2 regions of the Shewanella sp. SM101 genome follow, and region 1 is predicted to be linked to the other one. Evidence: riboswitches for the same ligand, from Rfam matches in the RefSeq annotation. Region 1 holds a riboswitch; the other holds the start of a gene.
The links. A riboswitch is a leader RNA that binds a small molecule or an ion and turns the genes downstream of it on or off. The one in region 1 is predicted to bind lysine.
Positions count from the first base shown of each region.

Region 2: linked by a shared signal. The riboswitch ahead of lysC (lysine-sensitive aspartokinase 3) and the one ahead of L5M38_RS00780 (Na+/H+ antiporter NhaC family protein) in region 1 are both predicted to bind lysine.

Region 1 covers NZ_JAKKRH010000001.1:173,693-181,378, forward strand. The annotation lists gene L5M38_RS00770 (multiheme c-type cytochrome) at 119-2,218, shown strand; gene L5M38_RS00775 (M3 family metallopeptidase) at 2,423-4,573, shown strand; gene L5M38_RS00780 (Na+/H+ antiporter NhaC family protein) at 4,717-6,285, opposite strand; lysine riboswitch at 6,365-6,561, opposite strand; gene L5M38_RS00785 (electron transfer flavoprotein subunit alpha/FixB family protein) at 6,657-7,583, opposite strand; gene L5M38_RS00790 (electron transfer flavoprotein subunit beta/FixA family protein) at 7,584-7,686, opposite strand, start outside.
Region 2 covers NZ_JAKKRH010000003.1:40,433-48,118, reverse strand. The annotation lists gene L5M38_RS02300 (S9 family peptidase) at 1-227, shown strand, start outside; gene arcA (two-component system response regulator ArcA) at 317-1,033, opposite strand; gene L5M38_RS02290 (DUF3293 domain-containing protein) at 1,622-2,056, shown strand; lysine riboswitch at 2,157-2,331, shown strand; gene lysC (lysine-sensitive aspartokinase 3) at 2,482-3,837, shown strand; gene L5M38_RS02280 (succinylglutamate desuccinylase/aspartoacylase family protein) at 3,839-4,972, shown strand; gene L5M38_RS02275 (zinc transporter ZntB) at 5,070-6,035, opposite strand; gene L5M38_RS02270 (YacL family protein) at 6,232-6,606, shown strand; gene L5M38_RS02265 (response regulator) at 6,698-7,327, opposite strand; gene narQ (nitrate/nitrite two-component system sensor histidine kinase NarQ) at 7,320-7,686, opposite strand, start outside.

The DNA of each region.
Region 1 (7,686 bases):
AAGAAAAGTATTCGATAGCTTGCAAATTGAGACCAACGGTCAAAGCACTAATCTACCCTGCAAACTTTAGTGCTCCACTCCGTCCTTTATTCGCATATTGGATCAAATGGAGATTATGATGAGAATTTTCACCTCTAGAAAACTGGCATATTTAGTTGCCTTAGCACTAACTGGCGCCCTTGTTGGCTGTGGCGATGATGGTAAAGATGGTGTAGATGGAGCACCAGGAACGCCCGGTATCCCTGGAACACCTGGTGAACCAGGAACACCCGGTGAGCCTGGAACACCGCCCCCAGTCACCAGTTCTACTATGACTAACGTCAAAGTGATCAACTATAGCTTTGGCGAAGGCAGTATCACTTACGAATTTGAAATTACAGATGAAAACAATAACCTAATCAACGGACTGTTAAATGCTCAAGCCAAAGTGGCTGCACTAACAGATAAAGGCTTCATCACTAACCGCACCGAAGCTGATAAAAGTGGTGTTGCAGATAATGTCCATATTGGCGGTGAAGCAACTCAAGCAACCGTCGGCGCTGAATTGACCGCTTTAGCTGATGGTCATTACCAATTTAAAGTACCAATGAAAGGGGTTAATCCAAGTACTGAAGGTATCGTTTGGTTACGTGTCGGTGGTAATAATGGTATTGCGACCTCTAAACCTCTGGTCGTTAACAAACCTGAAGGCACCCATTCAACCACAACTGATAGTTGTTACTCTTGCCATATCGACTATTCAACAAGCCCTCGTCGTCATGCAAGCTATGTCGCTACCGGCATGGACAGCGAAGTCACTTTCGTGGAAGGCTGTTTAGTGTGTCACGGCTCAGTCAGCCGCGCAGTTGTCAATGCTGAAGGTTTCTCTACGGGTGGCTATGCGACAAACACCCTATCTAAAATTGGTCATATCAATCACCAAGATTTTACTAAAGACTTTTCAGTACAAAACTGTACATCTTGTCACGTTGAAGCACCTAAAAACATCAACGTAGCTGGACCAGGTTGTATTGATTGCCATGACAGTGGTGGCGTACCAGGGGCTATTATCCCAAGTAATGGTGCGGATCTGCGCATTATGCACGAAAGCAAAGCGGGTATAACCGAACGCCAAGCGATTCGCGCTAAGTATAAATTGAGTCTATCAACACCTGTTAAAGTAGATGATATTTCTACCAAGACAGACCACTATGCGCCGACAGGTGCTGCGGCTGCAGTAACCGCCCCAGGCTGGTGTACAACGCTGACAGTGAAAGACACCGATGGTAACGTCTTTAGCATTAAAGACAACTTTAACTATTCTAGCCCGCTAGTATATGACGCTAAGAAACCCGTAGTTTATGCGGGCGCTTATTTACATTCCTATGAAAATGGCAGCTTAGTGGGTCGCCCAGGTAACCGTACTAACTACTACTATGGTTACAACACTGACGGCACTAAAAATATCTGTCATTTACTGACAGATATCAGCGCAGTGAATGCTAACTATGTTTATTCTGCCCGCGTGACATTCAGTACCGCTGGTTGGATGGAATATGATGGTAAGCAACGCTACCAAAGTAATGGCAACCTAAGAGCGACAGGTTATGATGGTTCTATGGGCATATCCTTTACGGCTTACTCAGATGTCGTTAACCCTGTCACCACTCAAAAGGTCTCTGGCTTCGAACGTCGTGAGATAGCGAGTACTAACAGCTGTACTACTTGTCACAACGATGCCACTGCGTTCCACAAAAATGGTGCCTTCGATGAAGGTGGTAAAGCTTGTATCGCCTGCCATGACAACGGCATGGAACGTACTTCAGCAGCCTTAGGCGCAGGTTTTGGTCCTATGGTGCACAGCTGGCACTGGGGTAATGGCGCTAAAGTCGGTGAAGTTAAAGCTGATGGAACTCAAGCGCAAACCGCTAACGGTGCAGGCGCGATTGAAGCCTCTACTAGCTGCGTTGCCTGTCATGAAAAAGCGATTGATTTAAGCAAAGTGCCAAATCAATACATCGCTGAGCCAGGTAGCAAAATGACAAGCCCAGTCACCGCTAACTGTTATGCCTGCCACACTAGCGATTCAGCTAAGGCGCATATGGCAAGCAACGGTGGTGAAATCAGCATACCAAAGGTTGCTGACTGGTTTAAACAACCGACCTCTGAATCCTGTGCAGTATGTCATGACACAGGTAGAAGTTCTGGTATTGATAAATACCACAAGTTTACTCGCTAATTAATCATCTCATCATCGCGTGATTAAGAAGTAAGTAAAAAGCGGTACCTATTTTCCCTGCAAGGAAATAGCCAAAGGAGTCTCGCTAATGCGAGGCTCCTTTTTTACTTAGACATTACCCGATAACAAGCCATTTTCAGTCCTATTTAAGTTACTAACGTTACAGTCCTAAAAAAACAACAATTCAAAGGAAGTCACTCAATTATGCGTAAAAGTTTTATTGCCATCGCCATCGGCGCCACTCTCACCGCCGGATTCATGGCAGGTTGCAGCAGCACAGAAACTAAAGCACCTAACGTTATCTCGGTACAAACCCAAAACCCGCTGTTCCAAGCCAGTAACCTGCAATATCAAGCCCCTGATTTTAGCCTCATCAAGAATGAGCACTTCGCGCCAGCCCTAGAGCAAGGCATGGCAGAGCAGTACCAAGAAATTCTCGCAATAGCCAATAATCCGGCAGCAGCAACCTTCGATAATACGATTGTGGCTATGGAGAAAAGCGGCGCCCTACTCAACCGTGCATCAAGCGTGTTTTATAATTTAGCAGGGTCAAACAGCAATCCAGAACTGCGTAAAATCCAAGGGGAAATGGCGCCAAAAATGGCGGCCCACTCAGATAATATCAACTTAAACCCAGCGCTATTTTCCCGTATCGAAGCCATCTATAACGACCGCACTAACTTAGGGTTAACCCCAGAAGCCGTACGTTTGGTTGAGGTATATCACCAACGCTTTATCATGGCTGGCGCTAAACTTACCGATGAACAAAAAGTTAAAATCCGCGCGTTAAATGAAGAACAATCAACACTAACGAATGAGTTCTCTCAGCGTTTATTACGCTTAACCAAAGAAATCGCCGTTGTGGTGGATTCAAAAAGTGAACTTGCTGGATTAACCGACGGTGAAATAGCTTCAGCCGCGAACGATGCCAAAGCGGCCGGTCACGATGGCAAGTATCTGATTAACATAACCAACACCACTCGCCAACCTGTGTTGGCATCACTGGAAAACCGTGAGCTACGCCAGCGTATTTGGGAAGCCTCAGCGAACCGTGGCTTAACTGGTGAAAACGAAACTGCGTCACTCGTATCTCGTTTAGCGAAACTCAGAGCCGAGCGCGCAACACTATTAGGCTATGAAAACTGGGCAAGTTATCGATTAGCACCGCAAATGGCCAAAACACCCGAAGCGGTTTACAGCATGTTTGGTTCAATGGTGCCTGCGGTAGTTGCTAACACAGAGAAAGAAGCGGCCGACATTCAAGCGATGATCACTAAAACCGGTGGGAAATTTGAACTGGCACCGTGGGACTGGGAGTTTTACGCAGAAAAAGTCCGCCAAGAAAAATACGCTCTCGATGCCAATAGCATTCGCCCATACTTCGAATTTAACCGCGTGCTCGAAGACGGCGTATTCTACACACTCAAAGAACTCTATGGCGTCACCTTAAAACCACGCCCAGATTTACCGGTTTACCATCCCGATGTAAAAGCCTACGAAATGTTTGATGCCGATGGCTCAAGCATGGCCATTTTCTACGCCGACTATTTTGCCCGTGAAGGTAAACGTGGTGGCGCTTGGATGAGTTCGTTCGTCGGTCAATCCTTCCTCGAAGGCACTAAACCTGTGGTCGTCAACGTGATGAACATAAAGAAAGCGCCCGAAGGTCAACCCACATTCGTCAGCTATAACGAAGTCACCACTATGTTCCATGAAATGGGTCACGGCACCCACGGCATGTTCTCTAAAGTGACTTATCCAAGTCTGGCGGGTACCTCGGTTTCACGCGACTTTGTCGAATTTCCATCGACGTTTGAAGAAGATTGGGCCGCCCATCCAAAAGTGTTAGCGAACTACGCGAAACACTACGAAACGGGCAAACCCATTCCCGATGAACTGCTGCAAAAACTGCTGAAATCAGGCAGTTTCAACCAAGGCTTTGACACACTGGAATACATGGCCGCTGCATTAGTAGACATGGAATGGCATTCATTAAGCCCAGATACCCCGCTGCAAGATGTACCAACCTTTGAAGCCAATGCCCTGAAAAAGCACGGCTTAAACATCAGTGCCGTACCTCCGCGTTATAAGTCGACCTATTTTGCCCACGCCTTCCCCGGCGGTTACTCGGCAAGTTATTACGCTTATATGTGGAGTGAGATTTTAGCGGCGGATGCGTTTGCCTATGTACAAACCCAAGGTGGGCTCAATCGTGAAATCGGCATGAAGTACCGCAAAACGATCCGTGAAGTGGGTAATAGCATAGCGCCAATGGACGCCTACAAAAACTTCCGCGGACAAGAACCAACCACAGAAGGCTTACTTAAACGCCGCGGTCTAGATCAAGCACGCTAAGCTAAGAGTTGATAGCCTTAATGCGATAGGCTAGAGATAAAGACAAACTCAGCCTTAACCAAAAAATCAGCCAGCATAATGCTGGCTGATTTATTTTGACTTATTTGTCGTGAACGTTTGCAGTGAAAGGTTTCAATTAACGTCTAGCTAATTGCGCCTTTCGATTTGATTTTAAGTACGATAATACTGATCACAAATGCCACACTACAAGCCACTAAACCCGCGACAACAGACTCGGTAAATCCAAGTGCCACATAACCCACTAAGCTAATAAACGCCGCAATGAGTGCATAAGGTAGCTGAGTCACCACATGGTCGATGTGGTGGCAACTGGCGCCCGTAGACGACAAGATAGTCGTGTCGGAAATTGGCGAGCAGTGATCGCCAAATACAGCCCCCGCCAGCACAGAGGCAAGCATAGGCAACATCATGCCAGTGTGGCTTCCCATCGCCATATCAGCAGCAATCGGCAACATGATCCCGAACGTACCCCAGCTAGTACCAGTTGAGAACGCGGTAATACCTGCTAGCACAAACATTAAGGCGGGTAAAAACGCGAACGGAATATTTCCTGTTGCTAAACTCGCCATAAACTTACCGGTTTCGAGTTGACCAATCACACCTGCGATTGTCCAAGCAAATAACAGGATGTAAATCGCCGGCAGCATAGAGCGAGCGCCCTGCACTATACCTTTGACTATCATCAATTTCTCAACGCCTTGCACTAAATTCAATATCAGCGAAACCGCTAGACCAATTAATGCACCAAAGAAAAGTGATGAACTGACATCGGTTTTCTCAAAAGCAGAAATAATATTAAATTCAATCCCTTCCGCCGCGAGTACTTGAGCGCCACTGTTAATCATAAAATAGAGGGTTGCAAATACCAACACGGTAATCGGCAGGAACAGACCTAAAATCTTACCAGTTTCGGCTTCAGGTAAATCCGCGTTCGCCCCAGGCGGTAATCCCTTAGACTCATCGTATAAATTACCACGTTGGGCATTGAGCTCATGCTCACGCATTGGCCCAACATCTAATCCCATAAAAACAACAAAAAGTAATAATAATAAGGAGAAGATTGCGTAAAAGTTCATTGGGATCATTTGAATAAAAATACTCAAATGACCCGTATCAGCAAAACCATGGGCAGTTAATATCCCGCCAATGAGTGCGATAATATAAGCGCCCCAGCTCGAAACTGGAGAAATAACGCACACAGGCGCCGCAGTAGAATCTAATAAATAAGCTAACTTAGCGCGGGAAACATAATAACGATCGGTAACAGGTCGAGCGACCGAACCAACAACTAAACTATTGAAATAATCATCAATAAAAACTACGCAACCTAAAAACATGGTCAATAGTTTAGCGTCACGTTTATTACGTATATGTAAACGAGCCCAATCGGCAAAAGCCCGCGCGCTGCCACTTACGGTAATTAACGCTGTAATCATTCCCAGTACAATTAAGAAACCGAGAATATATAAGTTCCACGAATTTAGACCTTTATCAGTCCAAAAAAGCCCTTTAACGCCATTAAATACAAACTCACCCGTTGCTAAAGGTGAAAATTGATTGAGCAATAAAGCACCAATTAAAATACCTAACCCCAAAGAAAGCAGTACACGGCGAGTCAAGATCGCCAATACGATAGCCACCGCAGGCGGCAACAAGGAAAGTGCCGAATCGGCATAATTCATAACAGTCATTGATTATTATCTTCGTTAAATACGAATGGAGGGCGACTGAACTGGTGGGAAAAGGCAATAGATACCCAAGGTCACCTGTCCTATCAGTAGCGCTCCATAGTAACTATTCCCAATATCCATATCGGAAAATACTATGGCAGTGCTGCACCTATTAGGTACAACCCCAGCAGTTGATCGTGATAAATCGAACCACTTCGGCACCAAATCCTTTCGCAATCGATCAACGGAATCACCCTACTGATCACTACTAATATTTGGCGCGCCTCTACTTCTAAGAACGCCCTTGCACGGGCGTGAGGCACATAAAAACATAAGCGGCTTAGCAGATGCTACCGCAAAGCCACTTAATGTGACCTAGATCACAGATAAAATCAACTGAGACTTGTAATCAGCTCAGGAACCGCCTCAAACAGATCTGCAACGAGTCCATAATCGGCAACTTGAAAAATCGGCGCTTCAGGATCTTTGTTGATTGCAACGATGACTTTAGCGTCTTTCATGCCGGCTAAATGTTGAATCGCGCCAGAAATACCGACGGCAATATACAAGTTTGGCGCAACGATTTTACCGGTTTGACCCACTTGTAAATCGTTAGGCACAAAACCTGCGTCAACTGCAGCGCGTGATGCGCCAACGGCTGCACCGAGCTTGTCAGCAAGTTGCTCTAACATACCGAAGTTTTCACCACTGCCCATGCCTCGGCCGCCAGATACGATAATGCCAGCATTGCCTAACTCTGGACGGGCAGAAACTGTCAGCGATTGAGAAACAAACTGAGTTCTCGCTTCAAACACTTTATCAAGTGTCGTCACAGCCGCACTGTTACCTTCTGGCGCAGCGTCAAACGCACTGGCGCGCACTGTCATCACTTTAATGGCATCATGGCTTTGCACTGTCGCTAAGGCGTTACCCGCATACACAGGGCGCACAAAGGTATCGGCATTGACAACAGTAATGACTTCTGAGATTTGCGCGACATCTAATAATGCCGCAACGCGCGGAAGCGTGTCCTTACCTAAACTTGAAGCCGAGGCCAGAATGTGACCATAGTTTGGCGCTAAGTCCACCAGCAATTTGGCAAAATTTTCCGCTAAATGCGCTTCATACACGCTGGCATCGGCAACGAGTACTTGGCTAACACCTTGTAGTGCCTGTACCGCTTGGACAACCGCGCCACATTGGTGACCCGCAACCAAGACATACACTTCATCGCCTATGGCACGGGCGGCGGTAACAATTTTTGCCGTATCGAGTTTCAGTGCAGCATTATCATGTTCAGCTAATACTAAAATGGCCATTTAGATCACCTTCGCTTCATTTTTTAACTTTTCAACTAGCTCAGCTACCGACGCTACCATGATGCCCGCTTTACGTTCAGCTGGCGGAGTGACCTTCACAATC
Region 2 (7,686 bases), on a different contig from region 1:
TGAAAAACTATCAATCGGGTCTGTTGATGTATCACGGTATGGCCGATGATAACGTCTTGTTTGAAAACAGCACTCGGGTTTATAAGGCGCTGCAGGATGAAGGGAAATTATTCCAGATGATCGATTATCCTGGATCTAAACATTCGATGCGTGGCGAGAAAGTGCGTAATCACTTATATCGCTCACTGGCCGATTTCCTAGATAGGCAGTTGAAAAACGCCAAATAGTAGGCATAAAAAAACCAGATCCTAGGATCTGGTTTTTTGTGAATCGATTCTTATCAAACCAATTAATGCGGATGTCGCTTAGCGGGTGATTAGCCTTCTAAGTTACCGCAAAAACGATAGCCTTCACCGTGAATAGTCGCGATGATTTCTGGCGTATCTGGCAAGCTTTCGAAATGCTTACGGATACGACGGATAGTCACGTCTACAGTACGATCGTGTGGCTTAAGTTCACGGCCGGTCATTTTCATCAGTAGATCGGCACGAGTCAAAATTTTGCCTGGGTTTTCAACAAAGTGCAGCATAGCGCGGAACTCGCTACGTGGCAGTTTGTAAGATTCACCCTGTGGGCTCACTAATGAACGGCTGTTGATCTCTAAGCTCCAATCATTGAAGCGGTAGTATTCTACTGAGCTCTTTTCTTCGACTTCAGCGCCAGCGCTGTTGACACGAGTCAGAAGGTTACGAGCACGAATCGTTAATTCACGAGGGTTGAACGGCTTGGTAATATAATCGTCCGCGCCAATTTCAAGTCCAAGAATTTTGTCGACTTCGTTGTCACGACCTGTCAGGAAGATAAGACCGATGTTGTTGATTTCACGTAGTTCACGTGCCAACAATAGACCATTCTTACCTGGCAAGTTAATGTCCATAACGACCAAGTTAATTTTGTTTTCCTGCATAGCCTTATGCATTTCTGCGCCATCATTGGCCTCAGTTACCACATACCCTTCTGCCTCGAAAATACTTCTCAGCGTGTTACGGGTAACGGCTTCATCTTCAACGATCAGAATGTGCGGATTTTGCATATTATTTACCTAAATTTTAATCAGTTTATACTAACCAATAAGAGCAACTTACTTCGGGCTCTTATATTCATAAAAGCGTTGATACTTCCTTGAACTGCTTTGTGCTCAAAAGGAAAATCTTTACGGTGACATCTATATCTGGATGTAGATTAAGTGCACGTTTAAGTGTAATACGAGAAAACGTAATCAGTACCAACTTCGATAAGCAATAGTTAGAATAAGTTCCTTAACTATTGTTTTTTTTAAATGTTTAAAAGACAAATCAAATGTAGAACAGATTTTAAACAGATGCCCGGTCAGTTCACGTTACTTTAAGCGATATATGTAACAAACTGTATTGAACGATAAGCATCTTGCTCAATCTGTTTCAACTCACCAGTACGTACATTGTACTCGTTTTAGTCATTTGTTAACAAATGAAATGTTAACAAATTTTAGGTGAGCAGGGGTTTTTACCATGATATTTACTTTAGCTATTGATTAGTATAACTAATGTATTTCTTATTCCTGTGAGCCAGTTCACGCCTCTTTGGATTTTACAATCACTCTGCTACACTAACTTGGGTTCATTTTTCGACTAGACTACCAATGGACAATACGACTCAAAATTTGTGGCAATGTTACCAAGCGCCGTTGTTTTTGCTGACTCAAGCATTATCCTGTGATTTTTCCTTTGCTGTTATTACCGCTCATAATCCCGCTTCAAAGCTTCTCTCTCCTAGCCAAAACCGTTTACTCGATCGCCAACTTCTCCGTGAAATTGAATTACTCGGTAGCCCTTATCGTGCTTTAGTGGGCGCAGCACCGGATTTATCCCACATGGAAAAAAGTTGGGCCGTGTTTATCGATAGAACGATGGCATTGCAATTGGGTAAGAAATTTAATCAATATGCGATTTATGTTGTCGAACAAGGGGATGTGAGCTTAGTGCCTTGCATCTTGGATGGACATGATGAAGTGTGTTTAGGCAAATTTAGAGATTATGTGCAGCTGGTATACGAGCTACCCGATTTGAACATTTAGTTGTTTTCAAAAGATTTTATTTAAATTGTTCATTTGTTATGAAATTAGCATTGACTTCATTAGGGGTTTATTGCTACTTTTTTCGTCCCTTTCCTAGGAAAGGAACAGAAGAGGAGCGTTAACTAGGTAGTCGGTCAGAGGAGCACAAACTCCAGCGATGACTGATGAGGGAGATTAACGCCGAGGCATAGATATGGTTGCTGCATGTTTATGTCGGTCGCTCAGGCTGAATCCTGACGATTGTCACCTGTAATTGGTGGAGAGCTTCTGGTGACGATTGCTGTTTCCCTTCTTTTGGGGTGCGTTATCATTGAGCACCAGGCTCTTCGAACGAAGTCAGTTCGGAGTGTGATCATGTTAGTTAATCAATATCTTATTCAATCTGCATTTATTTGTTGCCCTACGTGTTTCACGGAGGTGCGCTAATGTCCCTCGTTGTCGCAAAATTTGGTGGCACCTCAGTCGCCGACTATAACGCTATGAATCGCTGTGCCGACATAGTGTTAGCTAATCCTCATTGCCGTTTAGTCGTGGTCAGCGCTTCGAGCGGCGTGACAAATCTACTAGTAGAATTGACCCAAGAATCGATCAACGACGATGGCCGATTACAGCGATTAAAACAAATTGCCCAAATTCAATATGCGATTTTAGATAAGCTCGGTCGTCCTAACGATGTGGCCGCCGCATTAGATAAATTATTGAGTCGCATGTCAGTATTGAGTGAAGCGCTTGCATCACAACGCAGCAAAGCGACTATGGATGAGTTGTTGTCCCTCGGTGAGCAATGTTCTTCAGCGTTGTTTTCGGCGGTGATCCGTGAGAAAGGTGTCAACTCAAGTGCCTTCGATGTGCGCCGAGTGTTACGTACTGACAGCCACTTTGGCCGAGCCGAACCTCAGGTCGAGCAGATTGCGACTCTAGCTCGTGATTATCTACAGCCACTATTAGCGGAACAAGTGATTGTCACGCAAGGCTTTATCGGTGCCGATGAAGCGGGACAAACAACAACGTTAGGTCGTGGTGGTAGTGATTATTCTGCTGCACTGTTAGCTGAAGCGTTACGCGCCTCAGCGGTAGAGATTTGGACCGATGTCGCTGGGATTTATACAACGGATCCTCGTTTGGCGCCCAATGCCTTTCCGATTGCCGAGATCAGTTTCAATGAGGCTGCCGAGATGGCGACCTTTGGTGCCAAGGTATTGCATCCAGCGACTATTCTTCCTGCCGTTCGTCAGCAAATTCAAGTGTTTGTGGGTTCAAGTAAAGAGCCTGAAAAGGGCGGAACTTGGATCCGTCATCAAGTGGAAGATGCGCCCGTATTCCGCGCTGTGGCTTTGCGCCGCGATCAAACCCTATTAAATCTTCACAGCTTGCAAATGTTGCATGCGCAGGGCTTTTTAGCGGAAACCTTTGCGACATTAGCGCGACATAAGATCAGTGTGGATTTGATTACCACATCAGAAGTGAATGTGTCTCTAACCCTAGATAAAACTGGTTCGGATTCAAGTGGACAAGGTCTGTTGAGTGAGGCATTGCTGCAAGAATTATCACAGCATTGTCGTGTGCGAGTTGAAGATGGATTGGCCTTAGTGGCGATTATCGGTAATCGTATTGCGACGACGCCGGGTATTTGTCGTCGTGTGTTTGAAGTGTTAGAACCACACAATGTGCGGATGATTTGCCAAGGTGCCAGCCCACATAATCTGTGTGTGTTAGTGGCAGAATCGGAAGCGGCGCAAGTGGTTAAATCGCTGCATCAAAATCTGTTCGAAGGCGTTTAGTATGTTGCCGACAACATCGTCTCTGCAAATCGGGGAGCTTGCCGCAGGGCAAGCACTCACTTTGCCTATCTACCATTTCAAACCGAGTGACGATAAGGCGACTGGCCCCAAAGTGTATATTCAGGCCAATGTCCACGGTGCTGAAGTACAAGGGAATGCGGTGATTTATCAGTTGATGAAGCAGCTTGAACACTGTGACATCCGCGGCGAAATCACCTTAGTGCCATTGGCGAATCCACTCGGGATCAACCAAAAAAGTGGTGAGTTTACCCTTGGCCGATTTGATCCTATTACGGGGGCGAATTGGAATCGTGAGTATTTGAATCATGCTATTGATTTGCCGACTTGGTATGGGGAACATGCCAAGCTGAGTGATAGCGAGCTGATCCAAGCCTATCGCAGTACTTTGGTTGAAGCTTGTCAGCAAAAATTGCGTCATGAATGGGGCATTACAACCGGCCATAGGCTTGCGGTTAACCTGCAGATTATGGCCCATGGTGCGGATATAGTGCTCGATCTGCACACAGGTCCTAAGTCTTGTAAGCACTTGTATTGTCCTGAATATGACTTAGCTGCTGCGCAGTTTTTGTCGATCCCTTATACGCTCATTATCCCCAATGCCTTTGGTGGCGCCATGGATGAGGCTGCGTTTTGTCCTTGGTGGCAATTGAGTGATTTTGCAAAATCTCAAGGGCGCGATTTAGGGGTTGCAGTGTCAGCGTTAACCTTGGAATTGGCGAGCCAAGAGCGCGTCTGTCTTGAGGATGCACGGGTTGATGCACAAGGGATTTTGGCATATTTAAGCCACCGAGGCGTGATCGCTGAAACCGTTGCACCCGCTAAAATGCAGCGCTTTGGTTGTTATCTAAAAGACTATAAAAAATATCACGCGCCAAGTTCTGGCTTAGTGGAATACCTTGCACCTGTGGGTGAGCCATTGGCTGCGGGGCAGCCCTTAGTGAATTTGCTGCGAATGGATTTATATGGTACGGCTGATGAGCTAAAAACGGTTAGTTTGCGGCAGGACTGTGTGCCGATTTTACACTTTGCTTCGGCGTCAGTGCACCAAGGAACTGAGCTTTATAAAGTGATGACCAATGTGTTTGAGTTGCCGACATTCCAGCCTAAATCATAAAAATTAGCTCGTAAGCATTAGCCCATAACAATTAGCTTATCGGACTGAGAGAAAACAACGCCAATCCTAATCGATTGGCTTTGTTGTTTTAAGGTGGCTATAACCACTTAAATCGATAAAACAGCGCCATTTGCAGGGCGACGAGTGAGATTAATATGCCGCAGAAGGTGGCGAAGGCCCAAGTGTTGTCCGCGCCCGGTATCCCGCCAATATTGACCCCAAGTAAGCCTGTTAAAAAGCCTAGCGGTAAGAAGATTGCTGACACTAAGGATAAGAAGTATAAGCGTTTGTTGAGTTGCTCCGACTGCTGACTGAGTAATTCTTCTTGAGTCACATTGGCCCTATCGCGCAGGGCATCGAGATCTTCAATGGTGCGGATAAGTTTATCGTTTGTTTCCCTCAGCTTGAGTCGCTCAGTATCTTTAAATAGACTGAATTGCTCTGAAATCATTTTCGAGAATGCTTCGCGCTGTGGGGCTAAATAGCGGCGAATGGCCACAGTTTGACGGCGCAGTTCGGCGATATCGGTACGTAAGTCTTTCACATTGCCTGAGACGACGAGCTCTTCTAAATCAGAGAGCTGTTCTTCCAATTTATCAATAAACTCGACTTTACGATTGGTCAGTCGCTCGCAGATTGCGACGATGAAGTCCCCCGTAGTTGTAGGCCCATTTCCCTCAAGGATCAGCTCGGCGACATCTTTGACTGACTGTAACTCGCGATCGCAGGTGGAAATGATACGCTGTTTATCGGCATAGATACGCACTGCTACCATGTCTTCTGGAGCAGAATTGGGGTTGAGGTTAACGCCGCGTAATGCGAGTAATATGCCTTCACCTGTAATCACAGCGCGGGGGCGAGTGTCTTGGGCGAGTAGGGCATCACTTTCGACCTTAGGCAGACCGCTATTGAGTATCCAGTGGCGTGCCTTTTTATTGCGATAGCGAAGGTGTAACCAGAGTAGGCCATCCTGAGGATCCCATTTTTCGATCTGTTCTAGGCTCAAGGTGGAACCCGCTTGGGCGCCGCTGAGCACTAAACTGTAGATAAACCCTTCGTGCATATCGCATTCCATTTAACTTTCAAAATCATCCAAACAAACTAACTGATTTTGTCATGAAAATGAAGTCAGTACTTATGCTTAACGACATGAGGTAAATGTTAATTGACATAAATTTGATGTGCTGAGTGATGCAAGCAACTTAGCCAAGGATAGGTTAAAATTAGCATTAGTAGGCTTAGATCAAAGAGACAATAAAATGGAATACGAATTTCGGCGTAACAGTTTAACCGGCACTTTTCTGGCCAGCTTTAGCATGGATCATGAAGTGCTTGGGCAATGGTTTACGGAAGAATTAGGGACTGAGTTAGCTAAAATTCAGCAAGTGTTGGGTGTGATAAAAGAAATTCAAGCCGATAAACGAGGTTCATGGCGTCTTGTTGGTAATGATTTTACCTTAGAGTTAGAGCGTGAACAGGCGCGAGTCTTTGCCAATACCTTAGGCTTTGAGCAAGAATATGAATTGGAAGAGGCTATGTCACTCTATGATGCTGAGTCAGAAGCTTATTGTGGCCTTGAGGATTTTGAGCAGGCGTTACTGAGTTGGCAGCAATTTATTGAGAAAGGTTTGTAATCATTTATTTAATCTCTATTTGATAAAAACATAAAGGCAATCATGGGATTGCCTTTATTGTTTGCGCGATACCAAGCTTATTTTCGTATCTTTAATTATTTAGGTAGCGCACCGCCATTTCGGTTCTCGATTTAGCATTGGCTTTACGCAGTAGGTTTTTCACGTGCACTTTAACTGTGCCTTCACTAATGTGTAAATGCTCTGAAATCATGCGATTACTTAAGCCTTCCGCCAGTTGCTGTAGAATTTGCAACTCCCTTGGGGTCAGGCTTGAAATCCATTCTTGTTCATCGGTCGCATCTTTAAGTTCGTAAAGGTATTCCTCTACTTCATCGCTGATCACCCTGTGGCCAAGCATGGCATTTTTGAGTTTTTCGAGCAGCAAATCTGGCTCAGTATCTTTGAGCAAATAGCCGTCGGCTCCAGCGCGAAGTAAACGGATAACATCCTGTTTTGCATCTGAAACGGTGAGAATTACTATGCGTGAGGTAACACCTTCTTGGCGCATGGCGTTGAGGGTATCTAGGCCTGTCATGCCTTTCATATTCAGATCGAGCAATATGATGTCGGGTTCATCGGTGACCACTGCGGTTAATGCGTCTAAACCACTACCGGCTTCGCCAAATAGTCTGAAGTCAGGATCTGAAGCGATGAGCTGGCAGATGCCTTTGCGCAAGAGGGGATGGTCATCGACCACCAGTACGGAATAAGGTTTACCCATTTGAAGGCTCCTGTTGAGATGGGAAAATAAGCGTCACTCTAGTGCCACTTGACCCTTTGCTGTGGTGCACAAGGTTTAATGGGCTGTTAGGTTTGAGTGCGTCGTCTTGTGCATTGCATCCTTGCTCAGTCGTGGTTGTCATAGCAGGTTTAAATTTCTTTAAATCATTGTCGCTGAACACGACTTTACCTGAAAGCTTACTGGCTCGTTCATGCATTATACCTATGCCAAAATGTTGATCTCGTTCTTTTAAATGTCCAATACCTATGCCGTTATCACAAACATCAATATTGACCATACCCTCGTCATCCTTATAGCAATGGATGTTAATGAGGCTGGCCTCAGCGTGTTTGATGGCG